Regions from separate parts of the Staphylococcus simulans genome, predicted to be linked through region 2. Evidence: riboswitches for the same ligand, from Rfam matches in the RefSeq annotation. Region 2 holds a riboswitch; the other holds the start of a gene.

What was found. Region 2 has a riboswitch for lysine ahead of MUA87_RS07120 (aspartate kinase). Riboswitches for the same ligand answer to the same signal wherever they lie in the genome.
Region 1: linked by a shared signal. The riboswitch ahead of MUA87_RS05875 (amino acid permease) and the one ahead of MUA87_RS07120 (aspartate kinase) in region 2 are both predicted to bind lysine.

The regions. Positions count from the first base shown of each region.
Region 1 covers NZ_CP095100.1:1,268,387-1,284,380, forward strand. The annotation lists gene thrS (threonine--tRNA ligase) at 1-1,881, shown strand, start outside; lysine riboswitch at 1,939-2,114, shown strand; gene MUA87_RS05875 (amino acid permease) at 2,203-3,690, shown strand; ribosomal protein L20 leader region at 3,755-3,891, shown strand; gene infC (translation initiation factor IF-3) at 3,915-4,442, shown strand; gene rpmI (50S ribosomal protein L35) at 4,474-4,674, shown strand; gene rplT (50S ribosomal protein L20) at 4,785-5,141, shown strand; gene MUA87_RS05895 (NUDIX domain-containing protein) at 5,274-5,885, shown strand; gene MUA87_RS05900 (hypothetical protein) at 5,901-6,842, shown strand; gene tig (trigger factor) at 7,004-8,329, shown strand; gene clpX (ATP-dependent Clp protease ATP-binding subunit ClpX) at 8,730-9,992, shown strand; gene yihA (ribosome biogenesis GTP-binding protein YihA/YsxC) at 10,141-10,728, shown strand; gene hemA (glutamyl-tRNA reductase) at 10,981-12,318, shown strand; gene MUA87_RS05925 (cytochrome C assembly family protein) at 12,341-13,165, shown strand; gene hemC (hydroxymethylbilane synthase) at 13,197-14,123, shown strand; gene MUA87_RS05935 (uroporphyrinogen-III synthase) at 14,148-14,837, shown strand; gene hemB (porphobilinogen synthase) at 14,834-15,817, shown strand; gene hemL (glutamate-1-semialdehyde 2,1-aminomutase) at 15,818-15,994, shown strand, end outside.
Region 2 covers NZ_CP095100.1:1,497,701-1,513,694, reverse strand. The annotation lists gene MUA87_RS07125 (ABC-F family ATP-binding cassette domain-containing protein) at 1-657, shown strand, start outside; lysine riboswitch at 911-1,087, shown strand; gene MUA87_RS07120 (aspartate kinase) at 1,175-2,377, shown strand; gene MUA87_RS07115 (aspartate-semialdehyde dehydrogenase) at 2,457-3,446, shown strand; gene dapA (4-hydroxy-tetrahydrodipicolinate synthase) at 3,448-4,332, shown strand; gene dapB (4-hydroxy-tetrahydrodipicolinate reductase) at 4,332-5,057, shown strand; gene dapD (2,3,4,5-tetrahydropyridine-2,6-dicarboxylate N-acetyltransferase) at 5,082-5,801, shown strand; gene MUA87_RS07095 (M20 metallopeptidase family protein) at 5,921-7,084, shown strand; gene MUA87_RS07090 (alanine racemase) at 7,081-8,157, shown strand; gene lysA (diaminopimelate decarboxylase) at 8,159-9,427, shown strand; gene cspA (cold shock protein CspA) at 9,661-9,861, opposite strand; gene msaA (regulatory protein MsaA) at 10,213-10,521, opposite strand; gene MUA87_RS07070 (acylphosphatase) at 10,680-10,949, shown strand; gene MUA87_RS07065 (5-bromo-4-chloroindolyl phosphate hydrolysis family protein) at 10,965-11,603, shown strand; gene MUA87_RS07060 (toxic anion resistance protein) at 11,603-12,730, shown strand; gene MUA87_RS07055 (diacylglycerol/lipid kinase family protein) at 12,856-13,776, shown strand; gene brnQ3 (branched-chain amino acid-like transporter carrier protein BrnQ3) at 13,834-15,177, opposite strand; gene MUA87_RS07045 (vWA domain-containing protein) at 15,403-15,994, opposite strand, start outside.

The sequences.
Region 1 (15,994 bases), 230 kb from region 2:
ACTGAAGAAATCGCACAATCAATCAGTCCTGGGTTAAGAAAAAAAGCAGTAGCAGGTAAATTTAATGGACAAATGGTTGATTTGACTCGTCCACTTGAAGAAGATGGATCAATTGAAATCGTAACTCCTGGCAGTGAAGAAGCACTTGAAGTGTTACGTCACTCTACAGCGCATTTAATGGCACAAGCATTAAAACGTTTGTATGGCGACGTGAAATTCGGAGTAGGTCCTGTCATTGAAGGCGGTTTCTACTATGATTTCGATACTGATGCTAAAATCTCTTCAGATGATTTCCCTGAAATCGAAAAAACAATGAAACAAATTGTAAATGAAAATCATAAAATTGAACGTAAAGTAGTCAGCCGTAATGAAGCGAAAGACTTCTTTAAAGACGATCCGTATAAACAAGAATTAATCGATGCAATTCCTGAAGATGAAAATGTGACACTATATACACAAGGTGAATTCACTGACTTATGCCGTGGTGTACACGTACCATCTACTTCAAAAATCAAAGAGTTCAAACTATTATCTACAGCAGGTGCATATTGGCGCGGTGACAGCAACAATAAAATGTTACAACGTATTTATGGTACAGCGTTCTTTGATAAAAAAGAATTAAAAGCACATTTAAAAATGCTTGAAGAACGTAAAGAACGTGACCACCGTAAAATCGGTAAAGAATTAGACTTATTTATGAACAGTCAATTAGTAGGCGCTGGTTTACCATTATGGTTACCAAACGGTGCAACAATTCGTCGTGAAATTGAACGTTACATCGTAGATAAAGAAGTTAGTTTAGGCTATGACCATGTTTATACACCTGTTTTAGCTAATGTTGACTTATATAAAACTTCAGGACACTGGGATCATTACCAAGATGACATGTTCCCGCCAATGAAATTGGACGAAACTGAAGAAATGGTTTTACGTCCGATGAACTGCCCACACCATATGATGATTTATAAAAATAAACCACATTCATACAGAGAATTACCAATTCGTATTGCTGAATTAGGTACAATGCATCGTTATGAAGCAAGTGGTGCGGTATCAGGCTTACAACGTGTACGTGGTATGACTTTAAATGATGCCCACATTTTCGTACGCCCAGATCAAATTAAAGAAGAGTTCAAACGTGTAGTTGAATTAGTTCAAGAAGTTTACAAAGACTTTGGTTTCGAAAACTACAGCTTCCGTTTAAGCTATCGTGATCCAGAAGATACAGAGAAATATTTCGATGATGATGAAATGTGGAACAAAGCTGAGGCAATGTTGAAAGAAGCAGTAGATGAAATGAACTTACCGTATGAAGAAGCGGTAGGGGAAGCGGCATTCTACGGTCCTAAATTAGACGTTCAAGTTAAAACAGCTATGGGTAAAGAAGAAACTTTATCAACAGTTCAACTTGACTTCTTATTACCAGAACGTTTCGACTTAGCTTATATCGGTAAAGATGGTGAAGAACACCGTCCAGTAGTTATCCACCGTGGTGTGGTATCAACTATGGAACGTTTCGTAGCATTCTTAACTGAAGAAACTAAAGGGGCTTTCCCAACTTGGTTAGCACCAATGCAAGTTGAAATCATCCCAGTTAATGTGGACTTACATTATGATTATGCACGTCAAATCCAAGATGAATTAAAATCACAAGGTGTGCGTGTAGAAATTGATGATCGTAATGAAAAAATGGGTTATAAAATCCGTGAAGCACAAATGCATAAAATCCCATATCAACTTGTAATTGGAGACAAAGAAATTGAAAACAATGAAGTGAACGTGCGTAAATATGGTTCTAAAGATCAAGAAACTGTAGAAAAAGATGAATTCATCTGGAATTTAGTCGATGAAATTCGTCTAAAAAAACAACGTTCGAATTAAGACCTTGAAATCAGTCTGGAATTAAGGTATATTACAATGTAGTTAATTAAATATTAAAAAAGTGTTAGAGGTTGCATCTTTGATGAGTTGCTTATCAGAAGCTTTATTGGAGCGTATGTTGAATAAGTTAAAGGCAAAGATGCCGAAATTTACAATAGCCATAACTATTGTATTTTGGGTCAGTTTCCGAATAGGAACTGGACTGTCACATAATGTGATGTGCTACCGTATATGATAAATTTCAAGTGATGGTCGCATATCTGTAGCGGCCATCATTTTTTGTATTCATGCAAGCCTCTATACTAAAGAAAGGAATCGATTATGAACAATCAATCTAATCAGGATGCAGGCATCCAAAGAGGTCTGAAAGACCGTCATATTTCCATGATCGCCATCGGGGGATGTATCGGAACAGGATTATTCGTTACATCTGGCGGTGCAATTCATGATGCTGGACCACTCGGCGCATTAATCGCCTACGCAGTTATCGGTATTATGGTGTTCTTCTTGATGACATCATTAGGAGAAATGGCAACGTACTTACCAGTATCTGGTTCATTCAGTACGTACGCAACACGATTTGTAGACCCATCATTAGGCTTTGCTTTAGGATGGAACTATTGGTTTAACTGGGTTATCACTGTAGCAGCTGACGTAACTATTGCAGCGCAAGTGATTCAGTACTGGGATCCAATGAAAGGCATTCCTGCATGGGCATGGAGTGTACTCTTCCTTATCATCATCTTCGCTTTAAACTCATTATCAGTTAGAGTGTATGGTGAAAGTGAATATTGGTTTGCATTAATTAAAGTAATAACAGTTATTGTCTTTATTGGTATCGGTTTACTTACTATTGTCGGTATCATGGGCGGTAAATTCATCGGATTTGAAACATTTACTTCTGGTGACGGCCCGATTTTAGGTGGTAATTTAGGCGGAAGCTTATTATCAATCTTAGGTGTATTCTTAATTGCTGGTTTCTCATTCCAAGGAACAGAGTTAATCGGTATTACAGCAGGGGAATCAGAAAATCCTGAACGTGCTGTACCAAAAGCAATTAAACAAGTATTCTGGAGAATTTTATTATTCTATATCTTAGCTATCTTTGTAATTGGTATGATTATTCCTTATACTCATCCAGCATTGATGGGCGGAGAAGATAACATCGCGACATCACCATTTACATTAGTATTTAAAAATGCTGGTTTAGCGTTTGCGGCATCATTTATGAACGCAGTTATCTTAACTTCAGTATTATCAGCAGGTAACTCTGGTATGTACGCATCAACACGTATGTTGTACTCTATGAGTAAAGATAAACTTGCAGCATCAGCATTTGGTAAAACTACAAAGCATGGTGTGCCATTCTTAGCATTAATCGCAACTGGCGCCGTAACAGTATTAATCTTCTTAATACAACGCTTAAGCGGTGATGCATATGAATACATCGTTGCAGCAAGTGGTATGACAGGCTTTATCGCATGGGTTGGTATTGCAATCAGTCACTACCGATTCAGACGTGCTTTTAAAGTCCAAAATTATGATAAACATGAATTGAAATACAAAGCTAAATGGTTCCCATTCGGTCCGATTTTCGCAGGTATCTTATGTGTGATTGTTATTATCGGCCAAGATGTTGATTTCATTAAAACAGGTGATTTTGATCCAAATCGCTTCATTATCACTTACATGGGTATTCCAGTTTTCTTAGCATTCTTCTTGTATCATAAAATCAGATATAAAACTAAAAAAATTCCATTGAAACAAGTTGACTTAAGTCAAGACGTGGATATGAGCCAATTTAAATAAAGTTAAAAATTTTAATTGACTTTGTCTTGTAATGTTGATATGATTGTATATGTTGAATACGAAACGAACCAAGTAGAAGCTTCCCGCTTCTCACCTGTAGCGACGCTTAAGGCTGTTGGCAGGTCCAAAACAACGTTACAATGATGACGTTGACTTTATGGAAAAGAGCGGGCACTTCTGTGTCCGCTCTTTTTTACTTGGGATATTTCGTAAATATAACGGAGGTGTTAACCATAGCAAAAGATCAAACGCAAGTTAACGATAGAATTCGCGCAAGAGAAATTCGTGTCATTGGTCAAGACGGTGAACAAATCGGTGTTAAACAAAAACGTGAAGCATTAGAAATGGCTGATCGTGTTGGTTTAGATTTAGTCGTAGTAGCGCCTAACGCTAAACCACCTGTTGCTCGTATTATGGATTACGGTAAATACAAATTCGAGCAACAGAAAAAAGAAAAAGAAATGAAGAAAAAACAAAAAGTTATCAATGTTAAAGAAATTCGTTTAAGTCCAACAATTGAGGAACATGATTTCCAAACTAAGTTGAAACAAGGACGCAAATTCTTAACTAAAGGCGATAAATGTAAAGTTTCAATTCGTTTCAGAGGACGTGCCATCACTCATAAGGAAATTGGTCAACGTGTATTAGAGAAATTTGCAGGCGAATGCAAAGATATCGCTACAGTTGAACAAAAGCCTAAAATGGAAGGCCGTCAAATGTTTATTATGCTAGCACCACTAGCAGAAAAATAATTTTTAAAGATATTACAGGAGGAATTTCATTATGCCTAAAATGAAAACACACCGCGGAGCAGCTAAACGTGTTAAAAGAACTGCTTCAGGTAAATTAAAACGTTCAAGAGCTTATACTTCTCACTTATTCGCAAACAAAAGCACTAAACAAAAACGTCAATTACGTAAATCAGCTTTAGTTTCTAAAAGTGATATGAAACGTGTAGCACAATTATTAGCTTACAAAAAATAAGTTATTAACGAGATAAACACACAGGTCAGCTTTAGCTTTGAAATAAAGAAAGCGCCTGAAACAAATCAAAAATAATCAGAGTTATAGATATAACCAAGGAGGAATTCAATATGCCACGTGTTAAAGGTGGAACAGTAACAAGAGCGCGTCGTAAAAAAGTAATCAAATTAGCTAAAGGTTACTTCGGCTCTAAACATACTTTATATAAAGTAGCTAAACAACAAGTAATGAAATCAGGTCAATACGCATTCCGTGACCGTCGTCAAAGAAAACGTGATTTCCGTAAATTATGGATTACTCGTATCAATGCAGCAGCTCGTAACCACGGCTTAAGCTACTCAAAATTAATGAACGGCTTAAAACAAGCTGACATCGACATTAACCGTAAAATGCTTTCTGAAATTGCAATTTCAGACGACAAAGCTTTCGGCGAATTAGTTGAAAAAGCTAAAGCAGCTTTAAAATAATTCATTTACAATACTCAATCATTGGTAGATAAGCGTACTGATGATTGAGTTTTTTTAATACAACTTTACGTTGATTTTAAAACTTTGATAGAATACAGACAAGTACATAAACCCAAAGTAAAGGAGAAACACATGTCGAAATTTGATGAAAGAATAATTGTAGTACCAAGAGAAATTGTTTTTAACAAAGAAAAAGACGCATTTAATGGTTTCTTATCAAAAAATGATCCGTCAGGGGAAGCGATTTTCGATAACTTAGACAAGTACGAAGTGAAACGTCGCGGTGATATGGAAGAAGATCCGACATATAAACAATTAATTTCATATTGTTTATTAGAGAACGAAAAGGGCGAAATATTAGTATATGAACGCCTTTCTGGTGGCGGTGAAAGTCGTCTGCATGGACAGTCATCAATTGGTGTCGGCGGTCATATGAATGATGTTATGGATGCACAATCTATTAATGAAGTCTTACGTGTGAACGCACAACGTGAACTAGAAGAAGAAGTCGGTCTTAACAGCAGCAAAACACAAAACATGGAATACATTGGTTTTATTAACGATGATACGAACGAAGTAGGAGAAGTTCATTTAGGTGTCGTATTTAAAATCAGAGTAGATTCAAATAGTGTAGAAGCAAAAGAAACTGACACACTTAAAATCAAATGGATGAATCAAGGTAAAATTGAAAATTACGATGATTTTGAAACATGGAGTGCATTAATCTTACAAGCATTTAATTAGAAGCGGGTGTTAATAATGACTGACATAATCCCATTTCCACAAAATCAATCCAAATTGATTAATGATATTAAAACATCTTTTAAGCATGAACAGTATGATAAGATGTATGATCTTTTTATGAAGTATGAAAAAGATTTTGAACTCGATACTGACTTGGCTTTATTGAAGTGTGAAATGCTTCTGAGAATGGAACAATACTTAGAATTGCGTGAAGAAGCGATTATTTTGTTGAAACAAGGCTTCGATGCATATAATCGCTTAATGGTGTATTATATGACAAGTCTGCATGGGTTAGGCCAATATTATGAATGTGTTAACCTGTTCAATCAGATTATTGATCAAGTAAAAGATCATGATATACGCATGCAGTTGTTTCCTATTAAAGAAGATGCACAAATGCAGCTGAATCAAAATAAAAAGCACTATATTTCAAAAATGAGTCGCTTTACAACGCTGACTATTGATCAACAGTTATATTTATTATTCGATATGATGCATGAAGGCCAATATGGCTTTGCGGAAACTTTTGCGGAAATTTTAAATCAAGAACGACTTCATTCGCATGTGCAAACAATTATCTTAGAATATTTGAAAAAAGCGCAGTATCAACACGAAATCAATTTTGTTAAAAATAATGCAGAATTTAAAGTCGTACCGAAAGCTCTGCCAGGACTTGAATATGCATCTTTTACACAAAAGGTAATTCCAGCGGTGATGCAACAATTTGAAGACCAATTCGGCAGTCAGATGCGAAGTGAAATTTCACAGATGTTGCAAGGTTTTGCAATTGGTATTTATCCATTGGAAATCGAACAAGAAGCACCTGTAGACGCATGGATTGACACATTCTTCAATTATATAGAAGATATGTTGAATCTATCAGAATCAGCAGAGAAACATATGAGTGAACCTGTTTTGAAGTGGATTCATGCGATAGAACAGAATATCACTCAATAATTGGGGTAATATGATATTATTGACCTTGATAGAAAATGAAAAATTAGTTTGTTTTAACATTGCGTATACGTTCTAATCACCAGGTTTGTAACCAATTTATACGTATGCTATAATGAAAAAGTTGAAAAATTAAAAAAGGATTATCATGGAGGTTTTTATACATGACAGCAACATGGGAAAAAAAGGAAGGTAACCAAGGCGTTTTAGAAGTTACAGTTCCTGCTAAAAAAGTAGATCAAGCAATCGATCAAGCATTCAAGAAAGTAGTTAAACAAGTAAATATTCCTGGTTTCCGTAAAGGGAAAGTTCCTCGCCAAATTTTTGAACAACGTTTTGGTGTAGAAGCACTTTACCAAGATGCAGTAGATATCTTATTACCAGAAGCTTATGGTGAAGCTATCGAAGAAACTGGTATCAAACCAGTTGATCAACCAGAAATCGAAGTAACACAAATCGAAAAAGGTAAAGACTTGAAATTCAACGCTACTGTTACAGTTGAACCAGAAGTAAAACTTGGTGAATACAAAGGTCTTGAAATTGAAAGACAAAATGCTGAATTAACAGACGAAGAATTACAAGAACAAATTGATCACAGCTTAGGTCACTTAGCTGAAATGGTAATCAAAGAAGATGGTGCAGTTGAAGAAGGCGATACTGTAAACTTAGACTTCGATGGTTATGTTGATGGTGAACAATTTGAAGGCGGACAAGCTGAAGGTTACGATTTAGAAATCGGTTCAGGTATGTTCATCCCTGGTTTCGAAGAACAATTAGTTGGCTTAAAAACTGGTGAAGAAAAAGACGTTAAAGTTACATTCCCAGAAGAATACCACGCTGAAGAATTAGCTGGTAAAGAAGCAACATTCAAAGTAAAAATCAATGAAATCAAATACAAAAATGTTCCAGAATTAGACGATGAAATTGCGAACGAATTAGATTCAGATGCAGATAGCGTTGATGAATATAAAGAAAATCTTCGCAAACGTCTTGAAGAAGAAAAGAAAGTCAATGCTGAAAATATTGAAAAAGAAGAAGCAATCAACAAAGCAGTTGAAAATGCTGAAGTAGATATTCCAGAAGCTATGATTAACACTGAGTTAAACCGTATGATGCAAGAATTCGAACAACGTATTCAACAATCAGGTCTTAACTTAGAAACTTACTTCCAAATCTCTGGTCAAGATGAATCTCAATTAAGAGAACAAATGAAAGACGACGCAGAAGCACGTGTTAAAACTAACTTAACATTAACTGCGATTGCGAATGCTGAAGACGTAGAAGCATCTGAAGAAGATGTTGATAAAGAGTTAGAAGCAATGAGTACACAATTCGGTATCTCTGCTGAAGATATCAAGAAAACATTAGGCAACACTGACTTAATTAAAGGTGATGTACGTGTTAAAAAAGTTATCGATTTATTAGTAGACAATGCTAAATTTGTTGAAGGTAAAGAAGATAACAAAGAAGAAGAAAAAGAAGAAAAATAATTCATTCATTTCCAATTGAATAAATGAATAGGTAGAGGGTGAAGTTGCATGATAACTGATTCATACTGAGATGCATGTGCATCATATGAATTAAAACATGTGATTTCATCCTCTACAGTGATTTACGGTCGAAATCATTTCGTTTTAGATATGCTTGTGCTATATTGTTTGTAAGCAATTTTGTTGCATAACCTTTACAAAATGATATATTCAATATACAAGTTGATAAAGTAATGAAATCACCATAGATAAAATAAAAATAATTGTAAATGAACTAAAACCTGCAAAAATGTCGGATATATACAGGTTTTAAAAGAAACGATAAAGTCTATAAACACATTTATTGCATACTATAAAGTGTTTTAGTATAGTCTTTATGGAATAGAGGTGTAAATAATAAATGTTTAAGTTCAATGAAGATGAAGAAAAATTGAAATGTTCTTTCTGTGGTAAAGACCAAGACCAAGTTAAGAAACTTGTAGCTGGTAGCGGCGTGTACATTTGTAATGAATGTATTGAATTATGTTCAGAGATTGTTGAAGAAGAACTTGCGCAAACTGCTACAGAAGAATTTACAGATTTACCGACCCCGAAAGAGATTATGGATCAATTAAACAACTATGTAATTGGTCAAGAAAAAGCTAAGAAATCATTATCTGTTGCTGTATACAACCACTACAAACGTATCCAACAACTAGGACCGAATGATGACGATGTAGAACTACAAAAAAGTAACGTTGCTTTAATCGGACCTACAGGTAGCGGTAAAACATTACTTGCACAAACTTTAGCTAAAACATTGAATGTTCCATTTGCGATTGCGGATGCAACAAGTTTAACTGAAGCAGGTTATGTTGGTGAAGACGTAGAAAATATCTTACTACGTTTAATCCAAGCAGCTGACTTTGATATTGATAAAGCTGAAAAAGGTATTATTTACGTGGATGAAATTGATAAGATTGCACGTAAATCAGAAAACACTTCAATTACACGTGATGTGTCAGGTGAAGGTGTTCAACAAGCATTGCTTAAAATTCTAGAAGGTACAACTGCAAGTGTTCCACCTCAAGGCGGACGTAAGCATCCTAACCAAGAATTTATTCAAATTGATACAACGAATATCTTATTTATCCTTGGTGGTGCCTTTGATGGTATCGATGATGTCATCAAACGTCGTTTAGGTGAAAAAGTAATCGGCTTCGCAAGCAATGAAGCGGCGAAAGTTGATGAAAGTGCACTATTAGAACACATTCGTCCAGAAGATTTACAATCTTATGGATTAATTCCAGAATTTATCGGACGTATTCCAATTGTCGCAAACTTAGAAACATTAGATATTTCAGCATTGAAAAATATCTTAACGCAACCTAAGAATGCGTTAGTTAAACAATACAAAAAAATGCTTGAGCTAGATCATGTTGAACTAGAATTTACTGAAGAAGCTTTATCAGCGATTGCTGAAAAAGCTATCGAACGTAAAACTGGTGCACGTGGCTTACGTTCAATCATTGAAGAGTCATTAATTGAAATCATGTATGATATTCCATCTACTGATGATGTAGCAAAAGTGGTTATCACTGCTGATACAATCAATAATGAATCTACACCAGAATTGTACGATGCGGAAGGAAACAAAGTGAATTTAGAAAAAACTTCTGCATAGTTTAGATAAATCAAGCACTCTTTTACTCTGTTGAGAGTAGGAGAGTGCTATTTTTATGGGCATTTTTGATAATAGATTCACTTTTAAAATTAAAATTTGATATAATGAAACGCGAATCAATCTAAAAGTAGTAGAAAAGAGGTCGAATATGAATATCAACCCAAATAATATAGAACTGTTAATCAGTGCAGTCAAACCCGATCAGTATCCAGAAACAGGACTTGATGAAGTGGCGTTAAGCGGGCGTTCAAATGTAGGCAAATCAACGTTCATCAATAGTATGATTGGACGTAAAAATATGGCAAGAACTTCACAACAGCCAGGGAAAACACAAACATTGAATTTTTATGATATAGATCAACAACTTGTTTTTGTGGATGTACCAGGTTATGGCTATGCGAAAGTAAGTAAAAAACAGAGAGAACAGTTTGGTAAAATGATAGAAAAATATATTACTGAACGTGAACAATTGAAGCTGGTAATCCAATTAATTGATATTAGACATGCGCCGACTCAAGACGATGTACTGATGTATGATTTTTTAAAGTATTATGATCTGCCGGTTTTAATCATTGCGACGAAACAAGATAAAATCGCCAAAGGTAAGATTCAAAAGCATCTTAAAGTGATCAGAGAAAAACTTGAAATGGAAAGTGAAGATACAATTATCAGTTATTCATCGATAAATAATAAGAATCAACAAGTGATATGGAATGCGATTCAAAGTTATTTATAATGAGTTTTATGTAAAAAGATGACCTTTATTATTTATGAAACCTATGAATCATGATAAAGACTGTGAGTATCAACTTTTTAGCAAATGTGTCAATAATATGGATGTAGTTAGCATTTAAAGTGAAATATGACAAAATTATGACTAGACCTTTTCTAGATTAGAATATTTCTAATTAAAAAGGTTTGATGACTTTAAGGTTTAAATTTGTGTGTTATAATTAGTGTATTGTCAATAGTATGGAGGGCGTTAAAAATGCATATAATTGCGATAAGCATCAACCATCGTACCGCTGATGTAGCACTGAGAGAGAAAGTTGCTTTCAAAGCTGATGCCATACAAGAATCGCATATTGATTTATTTGAAACTAAATCAATATTAGAAAACGTGATTTTATCAACATGCAACCGAACAGAAGTCTATGCAGTAGCAGACCAGATTCACACTGGACGTTATTACATCCAACGCTTTTTAGCGCGTAAATTCGGTTTAGAAGTTGAAGAAATCAAATCAATGTCTGAAGCATTGGTGGGGGATGAAGCTGTAGAACATTTATTTAATGTAACTTCAGGCTTAGATTCTATTGTGTTAGGGGAAACACAAATTCTTGGCCAAATGAGAGATGCATTCTTTACAGCACAAGAAGTTGGTACAACAGGTACGATTTTCAATCATTTATTTAAACAAGCAATCACATTTGCGAAACGTGCACATCATGAATCTGATATTGCTGATAATGCTGTCAGTGTTTCATATGCAGCCGTAGAATTAGCTAAAAAAGTATTCGGCAATCTTAAATCACAACACGCTGTGATTATTGGTGCCGGCGAAATGAGTGAACTCTCATTACTGAACCTAATGGGTTCAGGTATCGAACATGTTACGGTTGTGAATAGAACAGCTGAGCGTGCACGTCAATTAGCAGAGAAGCATCAAGCTTCTTATGCCACTATGGAAGAATTAGAAAACTTATTAGTCAATGCGGATATAGTAATTAGTTCAACAAGTGCATCTGACTATATTATTACTCGAAATATGATGGAATCTGTAAAACGTCAACGTAAACAAGAGCCAATGGTTTTAATCGATATTGCGGTACCTAGAGATATTGATCCAGCTATTGAATCCGACATGAACATTTTCAGCTACGATATCGATGACCTAAAAGGACTTGTTGATGCTAATTTACGTGAAAGAGAAGCGGCAGCAGCGCAAATCGCTGAACAAATTCCACATGAAATCGCAACGCATAACGATTGGGTCAACATGTTAGGTGTCGTTCCTGTTATCAGAGCTTTACGCGAAAAAGCAATGCATATCCAACAAGAAACTATGGATAGCATTGACCGTAAATTACCTGATTTAAGTGAACGTGAACGTAAAGTGATTTCTAAACATACTAAAAGTATCATTAATCAAATGTTGAAAGATCCGATTAAACAAGCTAAAGAATTGAGTAATGATAAAAATAGCAGTGAAAAATTAGAGCTGTTCCAAAATATCTTTGATATTGAAGCTGAAAGCGAATATGAAAAGAGTGTTGCAAAAAAAGAACGCCGACTTTCAGCAAGACAAATCTTAGGTTTTGATTAAACAGCCATAGTATGGTGATGATATGCAAGATATATTTTTCGTGCGTTTCCATGAAGTAACCTTGCTGATTTATTTACTCAGTATTTCTTGCTATTTTTATGATTTTTTTAAAAAGAATCATAAAATTAGAACCTTAGGGTTCTACACACTAGGGATTGTTTGGTTACTGCAAACAATCTCTTTGTCTTTATATATCAATATGGCCAGAGCGGTTCCGCTCGGTTCGGTCTTTGATGTGTTTTATTTTTTGAACTGGATGATTTTATCGATTTCTATAGTCATCAGTGTTGTAAAACATTTAGACTTTTCTATATTTTTGTTTAATGCCATTGGGTTTGTTGTGATGTCGATACATACCTTCAGACCAAATGAAACATATATTCGAGATGCAGAATTCAATGTTAATCATGAATTGTTGATTATACATGTCTCGCTGGCCATTATCAGTTATGCATTATTTTCACTCGCATTTGTAAATGGTGTGTTATATGTATTGCAGTATCGTAACCTTAAACACAAGCATTTCGATCAAAAATATTTTAGAATAGGTAGTGTGTACAGCTTAGAAAAGATGACGTTTTATTCAACAGTCATCGGATTAGTTATTTTAATTATCGGAGTAATTTTAGGCGCACAATGGGGTTTTCAGACAATAGGTTTCAATATTTTGCTAGATCCTAAAGTGGTATCTTCAATAATTGTAATGATTTGTTATGGTATCTACATTCTCTTACGAACAAGAAAATGGGTAAGCCCTTTAAATCATGTTTTATTTAATATGCTGATTTATCTTTTCAGTATGTTCAACTTATTGTTTATTTCTCATTTTCCGAATTTCTTCGGATAAAGTATAACCTTATGCAGAGGAGGACGTTGGCATGCGTAAGCTTGTCGTTGGTTCAAGAAGAAGTAAATTGGCATTGACTCAGAGTCGTCAATTTATTGAAAAGTTAAAAGAGGTACAACCAGATTTAGATATTGAAATCAAAGAAATCGTCACAAAAGGTGATCAGATTGTAGATAGACAACTTTCTAAAGTTGGGGGTAAAGGTTTGTTTGTTAAAGAAATACAACAAGCCTTATTTGACCATGAGATTGATTTAGCCATTCACTCTTTAAAAGACGTGCCAAGTGAATTACCAGAAGGGCTAACACTTGGCTGTGTTCCTGATAGAGAAATTCCATTTGATGCATTTATTTCTAAAAATCATGTGAAACTTGCAGATTTACCGGATGGTAGCATTGTTGGTACAAGTTCTTTAAGACGTGGCGCACAAATTCTAGCAAAATACCCTAATCTTGAAATCAAATGGATTAGAGGTAATATCGATACAAGACTTAATAAACTAGAAACTGAAGATTATGATGCGATTATTCTCGCAGCTGCAGGCCTACGTAGAATGGGTTGGTCTGATGATATCGTTACCGAGTATTTACAACCAGATTTACTCATTCCAGCAATCGGTCAAGGTGCACTAGGAATTGAATGTCGTAGTGATGACGAAGAACTTTTAGATCTGTTGAAAAAAGTGCATAATCAAAGCGTAGCAGAATGCGTTACTGCAGAGCGTACGTTTCTTAAAGAAATGAACGGTAGTTGCCAAGTCCCTATTGGAGGTTACGCAACTGTTGATAATGACGGACAGCTAACATTTACAGGCTTGATCATGTCACCTGACGGTAAACAACGCTTTGAACATACAGTTAACGGACAAAACCCAGTTGAACTTGGCAAAGCAGCAAGTGATGTCTTGAAAGAACAAGGTGCATATGAAATCATTAAAGCATTAAATGATGAAGCCTAATCTATAAGTCGGAGATGAATTGCTATGAGTGCATCAGTCATAATGACGCAATCTAGTTCAATGCCAACAGAAGATAAAGGATGGATACATTTGCCTTTTATTAAATTAGAACCACTCGCTTTTGATGATTCTGTATTAAATCGTTCTTATACTTGGCTTGTATTTTCTTCTAAAAATGCAGTGCGATATTTTTTACCGTATCTTTCACTATTACGCTATGAAAAGGTAGCAGTTATAGGTGAAAAAACACAACGCTTTTGTGAACAACATGGTATAGAAGTAGATTTTTGTCCTGAAGATTTTTCACAAGAAGGATTTCTAGATAAGTTTACGTTCAAAAAAGGAGCCTCTATTTTTATACCCAGCAGTAAAGCAGCACGACCTATATTAGAAGAGGTATTAAAAGAACGTGGGGCAGATGTGGTAAAAATTGATTTATATGAACCTGTTGAGCATCAACAGAATATTCTTTATGCGATTAAGTTGTTAAAAGAACAGTCAGCTGATGGTATTGCATTTGCGAGTTCATCTTCCGCTGAGAACTTTTTTAAAGCATTGAAACGATGCCAAGTACAACCTGATTTTGAGTGTTATGCTATTGGTCTACCAACTTATGAAACAGTTCGTAAAAATGGTTATGATGCTGTCATAGCACGAAAACAAACAATTGATGGTTTAATCTATACAATAAAAGAAAGTAGGAATCTTAAATGAGTTTTGATAGACACAGAAGATTACGTATTAATGAATCAATGCGCAGTCTTGTAAGAGAAAATCACGTACGTAAAGAAGATTTGATTTATCCTATCTTTGTCGTAGAAAGAGACGATGTTAAACAAGAAATTCCATCTATGCCAGGGATTTATCAAATCAGCTTGAATCACCTAGAAGAAGAATTGCAAGAAGCTTATGATTTAGGTATCAGAGCGGTGATGTTCTTTGGTGTCCCAAATGAAAAAGATTCAGTGGGTACAGGTGCTTATGCACATGAAGGTATCATTCAACAGGCAACTAGAAAATCTAAAAAACTTTATCCAGACATGTTAGTGTTAGCAGATACATGTTTATGTGAATATACAGATCATGGCCACTGCGGTTTAATTGATGATCATACACATGATGTTGATAATGATAAAACATTACCATTGCTTGTGAAAACAGCAATTTCTCAAGTAGAAGCGGGTGCTGATATTATTGCGCCAAGTAATATGATGGATGGTTTTGTGACTGAAATTCGTAAAGGTTTAGATGATGCAGGTTACTACAATATTCCAATCATGAGCTATGGTATTAAATATGCATCAAGTTTCTATGGTCCATTCCGTGATGCTGCTGAATCAACACCATCATTTGGTGATCGCAGAACATATCAAATGGATTCAGCTAACCGTCGTGAAGCACTACTTGAACTTGAAAGTGACTTAAAAGAAGGTGCAGATATGATGATTGTGAAACCTGCGTTAAGTTACTTAGACATTATCAGAGATGTTAAAGAAAGAACGAATGTTCCAGTTATCGCATATAATGTCAGCGGTGAATACAGTATGGTTAAAGCAGCTGCATTACAAGGATGGATTGACGAAGAACGTAACGTTATGGAACAAATGGTTTCAATGAAACGTGCAGGTGCAGACATGATTATTACGTATTTCGCGAAAGATGTTTGTCGTTATTTAGATAAGGAGGACAAATAAATGAGTTACGAAAAGTCTATTGAAGCATTTAAAAAAGCAGAACAATTAATGCCCGGCGGTGTGAATAGTCCAGTTCGTGCATTTAAATCTGTAGATATGCCAGCAATCTTTATGGATCATGGTAAAGGTTCTAAAATCTATGATATCGATGGAAATGAGTATATTGATTATGTATTA
Region 2 (15,994 bases):
GGTAATGACTTATTATTTGTAGAAAACGTATCAAAAACAATTGACGGTGAAAAAGTCTTAGATAACATTTCATTTACAATGTTCCCTAACGATAAAGCTGTACTTGTTGGAGATAGCGAAATTGCGAAAACAACATTACTTAAAATTTTAGCTGGAGAAATGGAACCAGATGAAGGTACAGTTAAATGGGGTGTGACAACTTCACGTACGTACTTCCCTAAAGATAACTCAGAATTCTTCGATGGTGTGAATATGACATTAGTCGACTGGTTAAGACAATATGCACCTGAAGATGAACAAACTGAGACATTCTTACGTGGTTTCCTAGGTCGTATGTTATTCAGCGGTGAGGAAGTGAAGAAGAAAGCAAGTGTCCTTTCAGGTGGAGAGAAAGTACGTTGCATGTTAAGTAAAATGATGCTTTCAAGTGCGAATGTTCTCTTAATGGATGAACCAACAAACCACTTAGACTTAGAAAGTATTACTGCAGTCAACGATGGATTGAAATCATTCAAAGGTTCAATCATCTTCACATCACATGACTTTGAGTTTATTAACACAATCGCAAACCGTGTGATCGACTTAAACCCACAAGGTGCCCTTTCTAAAGAAATCAGTTACGAAGAGTACCTAAAAGAAACTGGTGTATTAAGCTAGAAATTATGCAGAGGTTAGGTGAAAAATCCTAACCTCTTTTTCTATGTTTAATCCCTACAGTTCCGTCTATATAGAGTATATAGCTAAAAAATTGATAATAGACGATGAAAAAAACAAAGTATAAATTACACTTAATTAGTAAATACTTTCGGAATTTAGGCTTTTTTCAGTAAATTTCCAAAAATCATATATTTCTGGTTTACATCTCAATGGTAACTATGTATAATGTGATACATACTAATTAATTGAATAGTTTTTTTGATGAGGCGCATCAATCATAAGTACTTGCCACGCCTACTGTCTGTTGCAGTTGGTAAGGAAAGGGTGAGATGCCGAAATAATCATAAATGCAGAGTTATGATTGTTGGACTTTCAGGTTAAGAGCTAAGGGTCTGTCATTATTATCAAATAATGGAGTGCATCACTTGTATATAAATTTACGAGCAAGTTCGCATTCCGGACTTGCTCTTTTTATATATGTGATTCTCCCCTACTATCGAGGAGGATATGTAAAGCAATGAAGAGAAGTGTTTTAAAATTCGGCGGTTCGTCTGTCAGCGATTTTACGAAAATTAGGAATATTGCTGAAATGCTGAAAAATAGAATTGAAAATGACGAACAACTTATTGTCGTGGTCAGTGCAATGGGAAAAACAACTGACCAATTAATGGAAAATGTAGCTGCGCTGACCAGCGAACCAAAACAACAAGAGCTTGCCCTCTTATTAACAACTGGTGAACAGCAAACTGTTTCCTACTTGTCTATGGTGCTAAACGATATAGGCGTTCAAGCAAGAGCCATGACAGGATATCAAGCCGGAATTAAAACAGTTGGACATCATCTCAAAAGCAGGATTGCAGAAATCAACCCTGATACTTTTGATAAAGCATTTGAAACGCATGATGTACTTGTTGTAGCCGGGTTCCAAGGTATCAATGATGAACTTGAATTGACTACGCTTGGCCGAGGTGGTTCGGATACGACAGCAGTTGCATTAGCAGCAGCCAATCAAACACCATGTGAAATTTATACAGACGTTGACGGTGTCTATGCGACTGACCCTCGTATTTATAAAGATGCCAAACGTTTAAGTGTAGTTTCTTACGAAGAAATGATGGAAATGAGCGCACTGGGTGCTGGGGTTTTAGAAACACGCAGTGTCGAACTCGCAAATAACTATAACATTCCATTGTATTTAGGAAGAACGTTATCAAATGTGGAAGGAACGTGGATTATGTCACAAACAGAAATACTAGAGAAAAAAGCAGTAACGGGCGTAGCTTTAGATAGCAAAATGATGCATGTCACTATCAGCTATCCCCTATCTGATAATAAACTCTTAACAGATTTATTTACTTTACTTGAAGAAGGACAAGTCAATGTTGATATGATTTCTCAAATCGTCAACCTTGAAGGGTTACAGCTCTCATTTACAATTAAAGATACTGATTTGACACAAATCAAAGGTATTTTTAACAAATTGTCAGAAAGTTATCAAGCTTTAGATTATAATTTAAATGATGCCTACGCAAAGATTTCCTTGATTGGATCAGGTATGAGAGATATGTCAGGTGTCGCATCGAAAGCTTTCATCAGTTTAATTAATGCAGGTATTCCGTTCTATCAAACAACGACATCTGAAATCAGTATCTCTTATGTTATCGATGCTGATAACGGAGAACGTGCAGTCAAACAACTTTATGAAACATTTGATATTTAAAAGTTGGAAAGCAGCAAGAATCAGAAACTCAAGAAAGAATTAACGACTTTCTTAAATAATAATATGGAGTGAATTGAATATGACAAAATTAGCAATCGCAGGTGCAACAGGTTTAGTAGGAAGCAAAATGTTAGAGACAATCGATCGTAAAAATATTCCATTTGATGAGCTTGTATTATTTTCTTCAGCAAGATCAGCAGGAAAAGAAATCGAGTTTCAAGGTAAAACATATACAGTTCAAGAACTAACAGAAGACGCTGCAAGCGAACATTTTGATTATGTATTGATGAGTGCTGGGGGCGCTACAAGTGAACACTTCTCACCTATTTTTGAAGAAGCGGGAGCCATTGTTATCGACAACTCAAGTCAATGGAGAATGCACGATGATATCGATTTAGTCGTACCAGAAGTCAATGAACCTAAATTTACAAGAGGTATCATCGCAAACCCTAACTGTTCAACAATCCAATCAGTGGTACCTTTAAAACCATTACAAGATAAATATGGTTTAAAACGTGTTGCTTATACAACATATCAAGCAGTATCAGGTTCAGGTTACGCTGGCCGTGAAGATTTATTAAATGGAGAAAAAGGAGAAGAACCAAAAACTTATCCTCATCCTATTTATAACAACGTGTTACCTCACATTGATGTCTTCTTAGAAAATGGTTATACAAAAGAAGAACAAAAAATGATTGATGAGACACGTAAAATCTTAAACTTACCAGACTTAAAAGTAACAGCAACTTGTGTGCGTGTACCTGTACAAGACAGCCACAGTGTTGAAATGGACGTTACTTTAGATAAACCAGCGACAGTAAAAGAAATTCAAGAACTATTTGAAAACGATGATCGTGTTGTCTTAGTAGACAATCCAGAAAATAATGAATATCCATTGGCTGTTTATTCTACTGGTAAAGATGAAGTCTTTGTCGGTCGTATCCGTAAAGACGATTCATTAGATAATACATTCCATATTTGGGTAACATCAGATAACTTACTTAAAGGCGCAGCATTGAATACAGTCCAAATTTTAGAACAAGTTTTATCAATGAAAGGAGTTTCTTAATATGAGTCGTTTATTTGAAGGAGTTGGGGTAGCTCTTACGACCCCATTCACAAATAATGAAGTCGATTATCAAGCATTAGAGAAACATGTTAATTATTTATTAGACAATAATATTCAAGCGATTATTGTAAATGGTACAACTGCAGAGAACCCTACTTTAACTGAAGATGAAAAAGAAAAAGTATTAGAAGCAGTTATTAAACAAGTGAATGGCAGAGCAACTGTTATTGCTGGTACAGGTACAAACTCAACTAAAAAATCTTTAGATGCTTCATTACGTGCTAAAGAATTAGGTGCAGATGCAATTATGCTGATTACACCTTACTACAATAAAACAAGCCAACGTGGTTTAATCGCCCACTTCACTACAGTGGCAGATGCAGTAGAACTACCTGTTGTTTTATATGATGTACCATCAAGAACAAATATGAGAATTGATGTAGAAACAATGGTTGAGTTAGCGAAAAATCCTTATATTGTAGCATTGAAAGATGCGACTAATGATTTTGAACATCACCGTGCGTTAAAAGAACGCTTAGACTTATCTGAGTTCTCATTATATAGCGGTAACGATGACAATGTTGTACGTTATTACGCTGAAGGCGGCCATGGTGTAATTTCAGTTGTCGCAAACGCGATTCCTGGTGATTTCCAAGCACTTTATGAAAAAGCAAAACGTGGCGAATCTATTGATAAAGATTTCGAACCAATTAACCGTTTGTTAAATGCGTTATCAGTAGATGTTAACCCTATCCCAATCAAAGCACTTACTGCTGTTGAAGGATTCGGTAACTACGAAGTACGTTTACCGTTAGTGACTTTAGAAGAATCAGACCGTAAACAACTTGAAGAAGCATATGCCAAATATAAAGCAGGTGAACTTTAATGAAAATTTTGTTAATCGGATATGGTGCAATGAACAAACGTGTGGCACGTTTGGCTGAAGAGCAAGGACATGAAATTGTAGGTGTTATCGTTCCAGATCCTGAAAATGACTATCCCTACCCTACTTATTCACAAATCAGTGAAGCAAAAGATGCTGAAGTAGCGATTGATTTCTCTAATCCGGAATTATTATTACCGTTATTAGACCAAGATTTCAAATTACCAGTTGTTGTAGCTACAACGGGTGAAAAAGAAAAAATTCAAGAAAAACTACAAGCATTAAGTAAAGACATGCCAGTCTTCTTTAGTGCAAATATGAGTTATGGTATCCATGTCATGACAAAATTATTAGAAGTTGCCGTACCACTTTTACAAGGTTACGATATCGAATTAATCGAAGCACATCATAATAAAAAAGTAGATGCACCAAGTGGTACATTGATTAAATTGTTAGATGTTATCAAAGATATTAAAGAAGTAAATCCTGTCTATGATCGCTCACAAACAACTGAACGTAGAAAACCTGAAGATATCGGAATTAGTGCTGTTCGTGGCGGTACAATTGTTGGTGAACATGAAGTATTGTTTGCTGGTGTCGATGAAACGATTGAATTAACACATCGTGCACAATCAAAAGATATCTTTGCGAACGGTGCAATTACAGCCGCTGAGCGATTGGTTTCTAAACCAAATGGGTATTATACATTTGATAATTTAAATAATTAATTAAACAAAGGAGAGGTTTTTACCATGGCAAAAGATTTAACAGCTGAGGAGATTATTCAATATATTAGTGATGCGAAAAAATCAACACCACTAAAAGTTTATATTAACGGAGCGTTCAAAAACGTAGAATTCCCTGAATCATTTAAAGTATTCGGCGGAGAAGATTCTAAAGTGATTTTCTGTGAAGCAGATGACTGGGATAAATTCTATGACGAATATCAAAACTACATTGAAGATGTAGAAATTGAAATGGATCGTCGCAACTCTGCGATTCCACTAAAAGATTTACGTCATACAAACGCGCGTATTGAACCAGGTTCATTCATTCGTGAACAAGCGATTATCGAAGATGGTGCAGTTGTGATGATGGGCGCAACAATCAACATCGGTGCGGTAGTCGGCGAAGGTACGATGATCGACATGGGTGCGACATTAGGTGGTCGTGCAACAACAGGTAAAAATGTACATGTCGGTGCAGGTGCTGTATTAGCAGGTGTTATCGAACCACCAAGTGCTTCCCCTGTTGTAATTGAAGATGATGTATTAATCGGTGCCAATGCAGTTATCTTAGAAGGCGTTCGTGTTGGTAAAGGCGCAATTGTTGCTGCAGGTGCAATTGTGACACAAGACGTTCCAGCCGGTACTGTAGTTGCAGGTACACCAGCGAAAGTAATCAAACAAACTTCTGAAGTTGAAGATTCTAAACGCGAAATCGTATCTGCTTTACGTAAATTAAATGACTAATCAAAAACCAGACGTTAACAACTATTAAATAAATCAAAAAAGGCGTATCGTGTGCGTTTTGCAGAGCCTCACATACGCCTTTTATACATATTATTAAGTAAGACAAAAGGAAGGATATTATGACACAAACTGAATTAGAATTTGTAACACAACATCGTCGCCATTTACATCAAAACCCAGAACTAAGTTTGGAAGAATACGAAACAACGAATCATATCATCGCTTTTTTAGAATCTATCGGCGTACCTTATGAACGTCCTTTAGAAACAGGTGTCGTTGCACACTTAAAAGGTAACGGTAATCATACAATTGCGTTTAGAGCCGATATTGATGCTTTACCGATTGATGAAGAAAATGACATCGACTTTAAAAGTTCAAAAGCAAATGTGATGCATGCGTGTGGACATGATGGCCATACAACTGCCCTACTCTTATTTGTCAGACGATGCAAAGCTTTATTTGACAAAGGCGAATTACCGCAAAATGTAGTGTTTATTTTTCAACCTGCTGAAGAAACAGGCGCAGGTGCTAACCGTTTGATCAAAGCTGGTGCATTTGATCATCATCCAATCGAAGCGGTTTTTGGTATCCATGTTATGCCGTTTAATGATGAAGGCACTGTAACAATTATGAATGAAGAAATTACTGCGAGCGCTACAGAATATCGCTTCTTCTTAAAAGGACAATCTAGCCACGTTGCGAATAAAGAACAAGGACGCTCATGTGGTGAAGGTTTAATCCATGTATTAAACCAAGTGAGTCAAATTCAACAATATCATTTGAATGGTTTACAAAGAAATATAGTTCATATTGGTCGTTTTAATGCTGGTGAAGCGATTAACACAGTCCCTAGTCAAGGTTACTTAGAAGGTACAATTCGTACGTATGACACAAACGATCTACAAGCAGTAAAAGACCAAATGTCTAAAATTGCACAAAGTGTACAATTATTATTTGGTGTTAATTGCGAAGTGAAGTTTGAAGAAGGTTACCCACCTACTTTTAATGACCCTACTTTACATGATGGTGTCGTTAAAGCTTTAAAAGATGCGGACTTTAATGTAGTAGAATTAGAAAAACCTTATTTATTCGGTGAAGATTTCAGTTTCTATAGCCAAATTGCGCCAAGTTACTTTGCTTTTGTCGGTATTCGTAATGAAGCAAATGACTGGGTACATGGTTTGCATACACCGAAACTTAACTTCGACGAAGCACAATTAATCCGTATTGCGGATTATTATGAAAATCTATTATTCCAATATGGCAAGGAGGTTTCTTCATGACAGCAATTTGGTCGGTAAACCGTCAACAATTTATAGATAATGCGAAAAAAGTACGTCATAACCAAAATTTAATGGCCGTTGTGAAGAACAATGCTTATAACTATGGGTTAGAATTTTCTGTAGAAGCCTTTTTAGAAGCTGGCATTGATACATTCAGCACAACTTCACTTGCTGAAGCTATTCGTGTCAGAAAAATTGCGCCAAATGCGACGATTTTTTTAATGAACGCTGTTTATGATTTTGATGCGGTAAGAGATAATCATATTCACATGACCCTGCCCTCTTTAACTTATTACTATCAATATAAAGAAGAGTTACAAGGTATCCATGTTCACTTAGAATTTGAGAACTTACTTCATCGTTCTGGGCTTAAAACCATACAAGAAATTAAAGAAGTACTTGAAGATCATGCGAATAACCAAAATGAAGATCAGATGATTATCAGTGGTTTATGGACACATTTTGGTTACGCAGATGAATTTGATGTTCCTGAATATGGTATTGAAAAACAAGCGTGGGTTGACGTTGTCGATGCATTACTTTCTGAGGGATATCATTTTGATTTAATTCATGCACAAAACAGTGCTTCATTTTATCGAGAAGAACAACAACTTTTACCGCATCACACGCATGCACGTGTCGGTATTGCTTTATATGGCTCAAGACCTTACAGCAGCTTATCAGAAGACGTTATCAGTCAATCACTTACTGTTAAAGGTAATGTGATTCAAGTCAAAGATGTAAATAAAGGTGACTATTGCGGCTATAGCTTTGCGTATGAAGTCGAACAAGATCATACAAAACTTGCGGTTGTTGATATGGGTTACGGTGACGGTATTTTAAGAACCAGAGCTAAACACGAAGCCATTATTAATGGTAAACGTTACCCTATCAAAGCTTTGATGATGAGTCATATGTTCGTTGCGGTTGATGAAACCGTTACTGCACAAGATGAAGTGATACTATATAATGAAGATATGCGTATTGATGAATATACGTTTAAAGGTGTCGGCGCGAACTCTGAACAATTAAGTGCGCTAAACCATGATTCTTTGATAAAGGAGATTCGATAAAATGGTTGTAGAATATAAAAATGGTAAATTAACAATGGGTGGCACAAGTTTAGAAATGATTGCTCAAAGCTTCGGTACCCCACTGATTGTTTATGATGAGGACCAAATCCGTAATCAAATGCGCAGATATAAAGAAGCATTTGAAGCTAGCGGCCTTGATTATAATATTTCATATGCTTCAAAAGCATTTACTTGCCTACAAATGGTTAAGCTTGTACAAGAAGAAGGATTAAGCTTAGATGTTGTATCTGAAGGTGAACTTTATACTGCTTTAGAAGCCGGTTACGACCCAGCAAACATCCACTTCCATGGTAATAACAAAACAAAACACGAAATTCGTTATGCATTAGAAAGTAAAATCGGTTATTTCGTGATTGATTCTTTAGATGAAATCGAATTAATTAATAGATATGCATCAGAAACAGCTGATGTTGTACTACGTGTAAATCCTGGTGTAGAAGCACATACCCATGAATTTATTCAAACGGGCCAAGAAGATAGTAAATTTGGTTTATCTATTCGCTATGGTTTAGCAGATCAAGCGATTGAAAAAATTCAAAATAGCGATAAATTAAACTTAAAAGGTATCCATTTCCATATTGGTTCTCAAATTGAAGGCACAGAAGCAATGATTGAAACAGCTAAAATTGTGATTAAATGGTTAAAAGATTTGAATTTAGAAGTGGATTTACTAAATATTGGTGGCGGCTTCGGTATCCGTTATGTTGAAGGTGATGTCAGCTTCCCTATCGAGTCAGGTATCAAAGAAATTACAGATGCTTTAAAAGATATTGCGAAAGAAGCAGATTATCCACTACCAACAATTGGTATTGAACCAGGACGTTCTATTGTGGGAGAATCTGGTGTAACGCTTTATGAAGTCGGTACAATTAAAGAAATTCCTGGTATTAACAAATATGTATCTATTGACGGTGGTATGAGTGATCACATCCGTACAGCATTATATGGTGCAAAGTATGATGCCTTATTAGTTAATCGTGATGAAGAAGCGGACGATACAGTCACTATCTCTGGTAAATTATGTGAGTCTGGCGATATTATTGCGCGAGATGTGAAATTACCTTCATCTGTTCATCGTGGCGATTACCTTGCGATATTATCAACAGGTGCATATCACTACTCTATGTCATCTAACTATAACCAAATGCAGAAACCTGCAGTCTTATTTGTGAAAGATGGTAAAGCAAGAGAAGTTATCAAACGTCAATCACTACGTCAATTAATTATTAATGATACAAAAGTAAAATAAATCATAAATGTAAAAAACGAACTGAGATGAGATCAGTTCGTTTTTTGTATTATACGAGATTTACTAAATTAACAGAAGAAAAATCACTCTTTTCCAAGAAACAACAATGTATCATTATCTTAATTTTCCCTTCCGTTTTATATTGGGGATAAAGCCAAAAAAGGAAAAAGACAAAGAAAAAAACACTTTACAAAGTGTAAAGTGTTTAATAATCAATAAAAGCCATCTATTAATTATAGTTTAACAACGTTTGCAGCTTGAGGACCGCGGTCGCCTTCAACTACTTCAAATTCTACTGATTGACCTTCTTCTAATGATTTGTAACCTTCTTGGTTAATTGCTGAGAAGTGTACGAATACATCGTTTTCTCCTTCAACTTCGATAAAACCGAATCCTTTTTCAGCGTTGAACCATTTAACTGTACCTTGTTTCATAATTTGTGAAACCTCCAAGACTAAAATTCAATATGCTTATTCGCATATTACAAAAAATACTTACGATAATTAGAGTATTGTAAAACCACAAAAGTAAATCTTGATATCTATATCATTCTAATCACTTTTCAACAGTCTTATGTATATGCTGCAGGTGGATTAATAACTGTTCATGACTCAATATAAATCTTACGATACCACCCTTAGTTGCAGATCACGCAAAAGCAATGTTATCGGTATGTTCTATATGTGTTTGAGCTAAATATTCTTTGCAATATGGAATAAAACTATTGCTTAAAACCCATTATAGTGCATTCCCCATATCATTGCAATACAAATAGTAAAAAATAATTAGTCAATAATTGGGAGGTCGTAATATACTTCGTTATTATATAATACGATAAAGCTATAAAATATTTGCATATCTTCATCGCAATCTTCACAAAACCCCATATCACAATTATTGTAGAATGCATAAATGTTGTACTTACCTTTTATGAAATTATCAAACTTCATTTTAGACAAACAAATCAGTTCTCTGTATTTTTTAAGCATATCCTCATATTGTTCAAATTGAAATTGTTCATAGATATTATCGCGCCAATCATCGAACAACCACCATCCCTCATAGTCAGCTCTGATTATATTGACTGTCCACACTTTAAAATCCCCTTTTTAGAAAATCATTTCTCTTTATATTCTTAACTATTGAAGAGATAATTTCAAGAAATGTGTTTGTATTTATAGATATTGGGTTGTGTAGTAAATATTAGTTTTTTGCCCTGAAAATTCGTATAATAAAACAAAGAGGTGATCTTATGCAACGTAGAAAAATTCAAGTATTTGGACAAGTACAAGGTGTCGGATTCCGTTATTTTACTGAACGCCTTGCACAAAAATATCATATTACAGGAACAGTACAAAATGTTGAGCAATATGTAGAAATATATGCCCAAGGTGAAGAACAAGAACTCGAACAATTCACACAAGCGATAATCGAGGGTGCTTCCCCTGCTTCCAATGTCACAGACTACAACATTGAACATCTAGATACAGATTCATCTTTAGAAAGATTTAGAACTATTTAAAAAGGAAGATGTAAATTGAGATATTATATTTCTCGAATTTATGGAACACTTGTAGGTGTTCCAGCTGCTATTGTCGCTTGGCTCACAAGTATTTATGCATTCGATATATTATTTGTATATGATTTAGGAATTGGTATTGCAGCATTCTTTGCTTTTTACCTTCCTACTCAATTTTTCACATCCAAAAAATATTTAAATGAAATAGGATTAACACGAAGAGACTTTAGATTTGTGCGTCACCATTTAAATAATGCGCAAACAAAAGTTAGAAAACTACTAAAATCCTTTATCAATGTGCGATCAATAAAAGATTTCAAGCAAGTTAACGAAATTCATAGGTTAGCACGAACGATATATTTTACGGTGAGACAGCAACCACAAAAGTTCTTTATTGTTGATAGCTTTTTCTATTCGCACTTAGACAATGCGTTGAACTTGATTGAAAGCTATACAAGATTGGCAAAAATGCCAGCAAAATCTAAAGAAGAAAAACAAAAGTTAGAACAAACACGTATTACCTTAGATGAAGTTAAAAGAACTTTAGTTGCTGATTTAAAGCGATTAAATGAAGAAGACTATACACGTCTTGATGTTGAAATGGAAATGAATAAAATAGAGCAACAACGTCACTTACAAAGAAAGGAGCATGATTAATGGCTAACGAAAATGAAATGCCGACACATCCAGAGTTACAGAGCCAGATTTCAAATGACCAGACACTCATGGAGGCTAATAAAGATTTCACGCCAGAACAACAAAAGAAAATTCAAGAGTTGGCAAATCAGATTGAACCGATGAATTATGACTCACTGATGAAATTCGGTTCTAATGCACAATCTAGTATGTCGACTTTCGCACATAAAATGCTGACTGAAGTAAAGTCTAAAGATACAGGCCCTATCGGAGATACATTAAATCAATTAATGGTAAAACTTAAAGAAGTACAACCCGATGACTTTAAACAAGAAAAAGATTCTTTCATAAAGAAAATTTTTAAACGCGCTAAAGCTTCTGCGAATGAAATTTTCTCAAGAATGCAATCAGTTGGCTCTCAAGTAGACCGTATTTCTGTTGAATTAAAAAATCATAAAGATGGATTGAACAGAGATATTCAATTATTAAACGGTCTATATGATCAAAATAAAGACTACTTTGAAGAACTTAATCTTTATATTGCAGCGGCACAAGAAAAGAAACAAGCAATCTTAGAACAAGAATTACCTGAGAAAAGACAAAAGGCATATGAATCAGGCAATCAAATGGATATTCAAGAAGTAGCTGATTTAGAACAATTTGCGGATCGTTTAGATAAACGTATCTACGATTTACAGTTATCTAGACAAATATCACTACAAACTGCACCACAAATTCGTATGATTCAAAATGTGAACCAAACACTTGCCGAAAAAATTCAAAGCTCAATTTTGACAAGTATTCCATTGTGGAAAAACCAAATGGCTATTGCGTTAACATTGATGCGTCAACGACAAGCAATGTCAGCCCAACGTGCAGTTACTGATACTACCAATGACCTGTTAACTGCGAACTCAGAGTTGTTAAAACAAAATGCAGTGGATACTGCTGTTGAAAATGAACGTGGAATTGTTGATATTGAAACATTAAAATCAACACACGAGAATATTATTGAAACAGTTGAACAAACATTGCAAATTCAAGCTGAAGGTCGTGAAAAACGTCAACAAGCTGAACAAGAATTGCAACATTTAGAAGCGGATATGAAAGACCGCTTATTAACAATGAAAGAAAATAAAGTACAATAACAAACAAAAACGATTATCTCCCCTACCGTTTTGGTGAAAGATAATCGTTTTTTCTTTTGTATGATTGAACAATATTAATTTTTGGGTAAGTATAACGAGATAAGTTCAAAGGAGTCTGGTAACTAATGACACGACACTTCAATAAAGGTGTTTTGTTTTATCATCAAGCTGCAGGTCAAGGCAACCTGTATAAATCTATTGGACAAGTAACAGAAAGCTTAGTTCAAATGTGTGATGATTTAACAATTAAATTAAGTAAAGAAGAAGGAGATATTAAAAAGTTTTGTGATACTGTAGCACAAAATGATGACCATTCATATGATATCTTCTTTATCTTAGGCGGCGATGGTACAGTTAATGAGTTAGTAAACGGCGTCGTAAAAAATGAGTTGAATATTCCTATCGGCATTATTCCAGGCGGAACGTTTAATGATTTTGCTAAAACATTAAATTTGGCTGCTAGACCTGTACAAGCAGCACAACAATTGCTTGAAGCTAAAGTGAAATCTTTTGATGTATTAGATATTAATGGTCATATTGCGTTAAACTTTGCCGGAATCGGTATGATGGTAGAAAATGCAGAAAATGTAGATTCAAACAGTAAGAAAGTTTTTGGTAAGTTAAGTTATATCTTTACTACTTTAAAAGTAATTGCTGATCCTGAAACCTATAAATATGAAGTTAAAGCAAATGGTGAAAGTTATTCAGGAGAAACATCCATGATTCTCATCGCAAATGGTAATTTTGTCGGTGGAAGCAGAATTCCTTTAGAAGACTTATCCCCTTGCGATGGTAAAATGAATATCTTCCTATTCAAAAATCATAATATGAGTTTAATTAAGGATTTCTTCCACGTGAAAGACAGTATGAATTGGAATGATATCACTGAGAATATCACATTAGTATCCACTGATGAAGCAACTTTAGAAACGACTCCAAATACTAAAATGGACATTGATGGAGAAATATTATTTGATACGCCTGCTGAAATTAAATTGTTAAAAGACAAAGTAAAACTATTGTATGTAGATATAGAAAACGAATAAGAATAGAAAACGGGAGTGTACGTATGGTTTGTACACTCCCGTTCTAGATTTATAGAATTATTCTTTTTCGTAAACGATTGGTTTTTGATTTTTTGCGCCTAAGCTGATTAAGTACCCGATAATTACAGCTACAATCGCAATTGGGAACCATTCTAGGCTGTTGCTAGCAAGTGGTAATTTGCTCCAAGCTCCAAAATGAATCCATTCTTTAGCAACCGCTACACTAATTAATGATGTAATTGTAATCACAATAATTGTAAATTGTTGGACGATTGGTTTCATTGGAACAAATCGTGCCATCAAAATTAATAATACAGTTGTAATTCCGATTGGATATAAAATCATCAATACTGGAATTGAAAGTTGAATAACTTGGTTTAAACCTAAGTTAGCAAGTACTAAACTGATACCAGTAAAGCCTAATACATAAGCTTTGTAAGAGATTTTAGGGAAAATACTATTGAAGTATTGACTTACTGATACTACAAGTCCACATGCTGTTGTTAAACAAGCAAGTGCAACGATGATACCTAATAAGTATTTACCAAATTCACCATAACCAGTTCCGGCAATTGTAGTCAGTAAGTATGTACCGACGTTTTGGTCATGTGCTGCTAAATCTTTTAATTTCTCTGGAGATACAACCATATGGTTACCGATATAACCTAGAGAAATATAAATGAACATTAAACCAGCTGCTGCAATTACACCTGCCATTGCTGTTTGTTTGAAGATTGTATCAGCATGTGTCACTCCTGTTGCTTTAACTGCATTTACTACAATCATAGAGAAAGCAATTGCGGCAATTGCATCCATTGTAAGGTAACCTTGTGTAAAACCTTGAGAGAAACCAGTTAATGTTGATGTATATGCTTCTGTACCATGGCTAGATGGATTACCACCGAAATCCATAAATCCTTTGATAATCATAGCAATGATTGTAATCAACAATGCTGGCGTTAATAATGAACCGATACGGTCTACCATTTTACCGGGACTCAAACAAAGATATAATACTACTGCGAAATAAATAACTGAGAAAATAAATAACGCAATTGGGCTGCTTGTATTAATGATCGGTGTAACAGTCATTTCAAATGATGTTGACGCTGTACGTGGAATTGCGAACAACGGTCCGATTGTTAAATAAATAGCCACTAGGAATACTACTGAGAAAATAGGTGATATTTTATTAAATGATCCGATATAACCTTGTTTATCTAAAGCACCTACTACCACACCTAATAACGGAAGCCCGATTCCCGTTAATACAAATGCGAGAATAGCTGGCCAGAAATAATGACCGCTATCTAGTCCTAAGTTTGGTGGGAAGATAAGGTTTCCGGCGCCAAAGAAGATGGCAAACAAGGTAAACCCGATAATCCATGTGTTTTTATTCATTTTGATGTGCTCCTTCTGTTACTATAAATCTTAAATATTGCTTTATTTTAGCATAATGCACTAGGAATTGCCATATAAACTTTCAGAAAATTTAAAAAGTATCACGCGAAATTTGTTACATAATCAGTGAAATATGTCATTTTACTAATTTTAAAACAAAATAATACGCATACAATCAACAAGATAATGTCTTATTGTGTTTTGTATGCGTATTGTATAAGGTCTTTAGACAGACTTCAATAATAGTTTTTTCAATAAAGGTGAAAGTTGACTCGGTAAGTTCTCAACACCTTCTACAAATAAAGCGTATTGTCCATAAATATTATGGATGGTACGTTCAATATCTTCGGTAATTTCTTCTTGACTTAAGAATACGTTAAATATCTCAACACCATATTTTCTAGCTTCTTCAACAGCTTCGTACGTGTCAATAATACCATCTTGATCGTAATTATATGCTGAAGGTTCACCATCAGAAAAGATGATTAAAAATTGTTGGTGATGCGGTCTGCTTAATAAGCGTTCACTTGCAATTCTGATTGCGACACCATCCCTATTATCATCTTGTGGCGTTAATTCCATTATTCTAGCGCTGTCTTTTGAACCGATAGAATAATTATAATTGATAATTTCATCAATAATATTAGGTTGCGATTTGTCATCAGCATCAAATGCATCCTCATTAAATGCTAAAACTTCATGTTTTACATTCAGTTTTTTCAAGGTTTCATGGAATAATACGACACCTTTGATTGTTTCTTCCATTTTATCAATCATACTTGCTGATGCATCAACAAGTAATGTGAATGTCGCATCG